One region of the Bacillus sp. ISL-75 genome, then DNA from elsewhere that is predicted to be linked to it. Evidence: riboswitches for the same ligand, from Rfam matches in the RefSeq annotation. Region 1 holds a riboswitch; each other region holds the start of a gene.
The links. A riboswitch is a leader RNA that binds a small molecule or an ion and turns the genes downstream of it on or off. The one in region 1 is predicted to bind lysine.
Positions count from the first base shown of each region.

Region 1 (2,277 bases):
AAGAATTTTGATTTATATGGTAACAAGCTAAGGTCCTTACCTTGGGCGACAAATGCTTTACGGAATCGATAATGACATACTGCAATACCGAGCCATGCGATAAAACCGGACATACCAGAAGCGTTTAACAACCATACATAAACCGTTCCATCTCCAAAGAAGGAAGCAAGAAATGCGAGTGTTCCCACTAAGGTTGTTGCAATTAAGGCATTGACTGGAACACCTTTTTTGTTTAATTTACCAAGGAATTTTGGTGCTTTGCCTTGACGGGCCAAATCCCAGAGCATCCGAGTAGATGCATACATTCCTGAATTTCCTGCCGATAATACAGCTGTAAGAATAACAGCATTCATGATTGAAGCGGCGAAAGCGATGCCTGCCTTTTGAAAAACCAGCGTAAATGGACTAACGGTTATATCCCCATTTGCTAAATTCTCGTTTGTATATGGAATAAGCAGTCCGATTACTAATATAGCCAATACATAGAATAATAAAATACGCCAGAAAACTTGTTTCACTGCACGAGGAATAGCTTTCTTTGGATCCTCCGTCTCACCAGCAGCAACACCTAAAAGCTCTGTCCCTTGGAAGGAGAAGCCTGCAGCCATAAAGATTCCCAGCATGGACAAAAAGCCGCCGTGAAATGGAGCGTCACCAACAGTGAAGTTTTTGAAACCGATCGCTTCATTACCCATGATACCGAAGATCATTAAAGTACCAGTCACGATAAAAATAATAACTGTAACAACTTTAATTAAGGAAAACCAATATTCTGCTTCTCCGAATCCTTTAACAGAAAGATAGTTTAATAGAAACATGATTACTAAAAAGAGACCGCTCCAAATGAATGAAGGCGTTTGTGGAAACCAGAATTTCATAATCATTGTTACAGCAGCTAATTCGGCAGCAATTGTAATTGCCCAGTTATACCAATAGTTCCAGCCTAGGGCAAAACCAAGGGAAGGATCGACAAATTTGGTTGCATAGGTACTAAAGCTTCCAGCAACTGGCATATAAGCACCCATTTCTGCTAAGCCCTGCATCAAAAAGTAAACCATAATACCAATAACAAGGTAGGAAAGGATTGCCCCGCCGGGTCCCGCACTATGGATAGCGCCGCCGCTAGCTAGAAAAAGTCCAGTCCCAATCGTCCCGCCAAGAGAAATCATTGTGAGGTGACGGGATTTTAAGCTTCGTTTTAATTCCGTTGGATCCTGTTGTAGTGTTAAGTCACTAGTATATTCACTCTCTTTTAATACTCTTGCTGTTTGCATAGTCTTGACTCCTCTTTTTTCTTTTTTTTCGAGAAGGAGTTTGGAATAAAAAAATGCCATCGAAGAAGTATCGATGGCATTGTAAATACCCCGCATCATACCTTCCGAAAGATAGCTCAACACGCTTAGCTGGTAGGTCTAAGCGTGACAGTTCTGTTCCTATTTGGAGACAGCCCCAGCATGCTTTTTCAGAGATGAAAGCACACTTCGGCAGCTTTTCCTTTCAAACGGAGTCAGGGATGTCTCTCTCATCTCGTCCGCTTTACTGATAAAAACCGCGACCTCTACCTCATCGGTTGATGAGGATTTATCGTATAAAGTTAATATATTACTAAAGTATAAATATTATTATAGAATTGTCAATAATATATTATTCGAGAAGTCTTTACTCAGTCAATTAGAATAGACAGATAATTGAGTTTCTTTTTAATAAATTATTTAATTTACTTTAAAAGAAAGAATCGGTATTATTTTTAAATAGAATTAATTGCCTGTTTCTCATAGGAGGATTTTTACCATGCAGATTGTTGGAATGATTTCGGGATCTCTAATTGTTGTGGTTGCCTTTAACCTTTTCTTAATCCCTCATGAAGTGTTAAGCAGTGGATTGAGCGGAATTTCTATGATTTTAGGAATGATCTCGCCTGTTAATACAGGGGTGGCAAATTTCCTGCTGAATTTTCCGTTATTGATTATTGGTTATAAAATGTTAGGGAAAAGATTTATCGTGAATTCCATCTTTGCTGTAATAATTATATCAATTGGCCTTTATTTAATTCCCGTTCATGCCATTGCCGATGATAGAATTCTCTCCTCAATTTTCGGAGGTGCTTTAACCGGTTTAGGTGTCGGAATAGTTTTTCGCTGTTCTGGATCGACCGGGGGATTTGATATTATTGGCATGATTGTGGCGAGAAAAAGGGATTTTCCGATTGGGGTTTTACTTTCAGGCATGAATGCAGTCGTCATCTTGATCAGTGGATTTTTATTTGATTGGGATTCT
Region 1 covers NZ_JAGGQX010000001.1:84,129-86,405, forward strand. Annotated here, with positions in the region: gene J7E63_RS00450 (amino acid permease) at 1-1,274, opposite strand, end outside; lysine riboswitch at 1,379-1,569, opposite strand; gene J7E63_RS00455 (YitT family protein) at 1,792-2,277, shown strand, end outside.

Region 2 (2,277 bases), on a different contig from region 1:
TGACACCTTCGCTAATTTATTTTCCGCATCAATCTGCTCATAAGCAAGCACTGCTTTATTGTCTTCTAATACCTTTAATGTTTCTAATAAATCATTAGTATGGATAGAGAAAGACAAATTAGCCGTATCGCCCTCTGTAGTACTTTGAATAATAATGTCAACATTCAGGTGATTTTCCGCTAGTGTTGAAAAGATGGTAGATAGACTTGTTAATGAATTCGCCAATCCTAATACTGTTACTTTTGTTATTTCGTCTTCAAATGCGACACCGCGAACTACTAAGTTTTGTTCCATTGCTGCTTCCTCCTCAATAACTGTTCCTTCTACTCTCTCCATGCTCGAGCGAACCTCAAGACGAACCTGATAGTTTTTAGCAAATTCTACTGCTCTTGGATGGAGCACGCCAGCACCTAAATTAGCTAACTCTAGCATTTCATCGTACGATACTGATAATAATTTGCGAGCATTCTTGATATATCTTGGATCCGTGGTGAAAACCCCAGTAACATCGGTATAAATATCGCATTTATCTGCCTTTAAGGCTGCCGCTAATGCCACAGCTGTCGTGTCAGAACCACCACGACCGAGCGTCGTAATTGCGCCTTCTTCCGTGATTCCTTGGAATCCTGCCACAATGACAACTTTACCCGCTGCGAGTTCCGTTTCAATTGCAGACGTTTTAATATTCGAAATGCGGGCATTTCCATGGACAGGTTCTGTGATGATTCCTGCCTGCCAGCCTGTAAAGGAAACGGCGTCAAGCCCTTGCTGATTTAAAGCCATTGACAATAACGCAATAGTCACCTGTTCTCCTGTTGATAACAGCATGTCCATTTCCCGCTTATTTGGCTGTGCGGAAATTTCTTTTGCTAATCCGACAAGTGTATCCGTTGATTTTCCCATTGCAGAAACAACAACGACTACATTATTGCCACGGTCTGTCTCCTCTTTTACACAGGATGCAACATTTAGTATTCTTTCTACATTCGCAACGGAGGTGCCTCCGAATTTTTGTACAATAATCCCCATGTTTGTTTCTCCTTCTTTCAAGTGAATACCTTATTTATCCCCCAAAAAACAAAAAAAGCAATGAGAAGGGCATCTCATTGCTTTAGAACACGAAAAAATATTCTCGCACCTACAATGTAAGATAGCTCTCCAAGACATTCGTCCTGACAATCCGGCATTTATTCAATACAGGACCAGCAAAGAAAGAAATGAGACTTTCTTTACTTCGGCGAACATTCCCTTTCATGATCCGTCTTAGAAGCTCATCCTTCTCAGAACCATTACTCTTGAAGCTCGCACCTCTACCTTCACTTAATACGTAAAAGTGATAGTAAATTAAATTTTCACTTATTATAGCATGTTCTATTTTTTCTTACAATCACTAGGATTGAAGTTTTTTAATTAATTCTTCGGCTACGTTCATAGGAATTCCGATATTTGTAAATTCCTCCATACTAGCCTCTTTCATTTTTTTCACAGAGCCAAATTGTTTTAGCAATAGCTTTTTCCGTTTCTCACCGATTCCTGGAATATCGTCGAGCAAGGATTGAAAAGCACTTTTTCCACGAAGCTGACGATGAAACGTAATGGCAAAGCGATGGACCTCATCTTGAATTCTTTGCAGTAAATAAAACTCCTGGCTGTTTCGGCCTAATGGAACAATTCCCAAAGGATTGCCGTACAGCAATTGGGAAGTTTTGTGTTTGTCATCTTTGACGAGTCCCGAGAGTGGAATATCCAGTCCTAACTCATTTTCCAACACATCTCTTACGGCTTCAACATGGCCTTTACCACCATCGATGATGATTAAATCAGGGAGGGGAAGTTCTTCTTTTAAGGCGCGTGAATACCTTCTTCTTGTCACTTCACGCATGGATTCATAATCATCAGGTCCTTGAACGGTTTTGATCTTATATTTCCGGTATTCCCGATGATTTGCCTTTCCATCAATGAAAACGACCATGGCTGATACTGGGTCTGTCCCTTGGATGTTGGAGTTATCAAATGCTTCAATCCGGTGCGGCGTATAAATTCCGAGTAATTCCCCCAAGTTCTCGACAGCCTTAATGGTGCGGTCTTCATCCTTCTCGATCAAGGAAAACTTTTCATTTAAGGCTATTTTTGCATTTTTGATTGCCAATTTGACAATATCCTTTTTCTGCCCCCGTTGTGGCTGGAGCACTTTTACTTCAAGTAGTTGTTCCGCCAGACTCAAATCGACTTCATCTTGAATCAGGATTTCCTTCGGCTTGAAGTGATTAGCTTTCG
Region 2 covers NZ_JAGGQX010000019.1:86,630-88,906, reverse strand. Annotated here, with positions in the region: gene J7E63_RS08660 (aspartate kinase) at 1-1,029, opposite strand, end outside; lysine riboswitch at 1,144-1,321, opposite strand; gene uvrC (excinuclease ABC subunit UvrC) at 1,391-2,277, opposite strand, start outside.
Region 2: it holds a riboswitch for lysine, as region 1 does, so the genes downstream of both, J7E63_RS08660 (aspartate kinase) here and J7E63_RS00450 (amino acid permease) in region 1, are expected to answer to the same signal.

Region 3 (2,277 bases), on a different contig from region 1:
CAATGATAAAAATATCGTCTGCGTACTGAACCACATACATATTTTTACCGATTTCATTGATGCCGCCTAAGGCGAAAATAGATAATTTATTATCATTAGTTCGCAAGTTAATATCCTCCTTATTCCAAGTAAATAAGAATAGTATGCCCTTAGGGATTTACTTTATCGGAAAAGGGGAGGTAAAACTTTTGTCGATCACAAAAAAAACTGCCAAATACCCGGTTTTTTACGGAGTTTGGCAGCTATTTTTATCGGTATTTAGATTAATACCTTTACATTGCTCGCTGGGAGAACACCTTGTAGTGTTCTTTGCTCTTCGGTGGTTAACGGGAGCAATGGCAGGCGAAGACCCCCAACGTTCACTCCATTCATATTCAATGCGGCTTTTACCGGTGCTGGGTTTGGTGCCGCAAATAATGCTTTCATAATCGGGAGAAGACGGCGATGGGCACTAGCTGCATCTTGGACATTCCCATTTTTAAAATGATTAATCATTTCTTGTATTTCATTACCAATGACATGGGAAGCAACGGAAACCACTCCAGCTCCACCAATGGCTAAAACCGGCAGTGCTAAGCCATCATCACCACTATAAAGGGTAAAATCACTTGGTGCTTGGCTAATAATTTCAGCCATAGCATCTAAGTTACCGCTTGCTTCTTTTAAGGCGACAATATTCTGAATCTGTGAAAGTCGAACAATGGTCTCTACCGACAGGTTGACCACACTTCGGCCGGGGATATTATAAAGCATAATCGGTAAAGGTGTAGATTCAGCAATCGCTTTGAAGTGCTGATACATGCCTTCTTGGGATGGTTTGTTGTAATAAGGAGCAACAAGCATAATCCCATCGACTCCTGTTTGTTCAGCCAGCTTTGTTAAGCTGATAGAAGCTCTCGTGTTATTTGAGCCAGTTCCAGCGATAACTGGAACTCTTCCATTGACAGCGTCGACAACAAATTTAAATAAAGCGACTTTTTCTTCCGTTGTTAATGTAGGAGATTCTCCGGTTGTACCAGCAACTACGATTCCATCGGTACCATTTTCAATTAAATAATCAACAAGTGTTCTAGTCGCGTTAAAATCTACTTCACCATTTTGATCAAATGGTGTAACCATAGCGGTTAAAACTTGGCCAAAATTCATCATTTCTCACCCTTTAATTAAAATTTTTTTAAAATTTAGAGGTGGGTAAGGCCATTCATAATTTAACGCAAAAAAGCAACAACGAGGGTTCGCTGTTGCAGTAGAAACATAAAAAAAATAAGTTCCCGTGCGTAAGATAGCCCTCCATATAGTTTCCTATATGACAGTTCTGTATTTTTTCAATAGCAGAACCAGCTTCAAGACCAATGAGATTCATTGAAGCTTCGGCAAATTCCCCTTTTCACAATCATCATTGGATCTCATTATCCTCATATTGTGTACTAATGGTCTTTGCGCCTCTATCCTCACTTCAAAAAACGTGAAGTAAGAAAATATTTAATTGATAGTAAATATATCAGAATATTCCCTTTGGTTCAAGGGCAATTGGAACTTTATTTGAAATTCACACTATATTTCTGCCGTTTCTAAACTCAGTTTATCCTTTTCAACTTCTAAGGCAGATACAATATAAGCAAACCCGTTCATAACAAAGTAAATAACATTAGATTGGACCCGTTCCTTTTCACCCAAATAAGTATTTATGATAATACTGAAGGAAAAAAAGACAACAAATGATAATGCAATTTTATTAAAAATTATCATATCTACCGACCCCTTTAATTAGGATTCTTATGTTTATCATATTTGCTATAAACCGGTTTTATGCGTGCCTTCGATGGGCCGGTTACCTGAAATCAATTAGGGTCGGGGGTTGGTCCAGTCATAATCGTCCTTCCTGAACGTTCCTTTTTGCCGTGCAGAAAGTAGTAAAGAATAGAGGTTGCCAGGGCGACAATACCTAAGATTACATACAGGCTGCTAAAGCCGGTTAATGGAATAATAAATCCAAGGATATATGGACCGAATCCAAGTCCTGCATCAAGAAAGATAAAGAAAGTCGATGTCGCCAAACCCATTCGATGGGGAGGCGTTACCTTAACGGCCACTGCCTGGGTGCTTGACTGCATGTTGCCGAAACCAAGGCCAATTAGAACACCTGCTAGCAATAAAGTGATGCTGATACTTGCTGAACTTAACAGAAACAAGCCGGCTGCTAAGAGAACAAAGCCCGGATACATAATAAAGTTTGCCCCCTTCAGGTCCATTAAGCGGCCTGTGATCGGGCGTGAT
Region 3 covers NZ_JAGGQX010000069.1:20,505-22,781, forward strand. Annotated here, with positions in the region: gene J7E63_RS25350 (ribonuclease J) at 1-40, opposite strand, end outside; gene dapA (4-hydroxy-tetrahydrodipicolinate synthase) at 259-1,146, opposite strand; lysine riboswitch at 1,276-1,456, opposite strand; gene J7E63_RS25360 (hypothetical protein) at 1,555-1,749, opposite strand; gene J7E63_RS25365 (MFS transporter) at 1,842-2,277, opposite strand, start outside.
Region 3: it holds a riboswitch for lysine, as region 1 does, so the genes downstream of both, dapA (4-hydroxy-tetrahydrodipicolinate synthase) here and J7E63_RS00450 (amino acid permease) in region 1, are expected to answer to the same signal.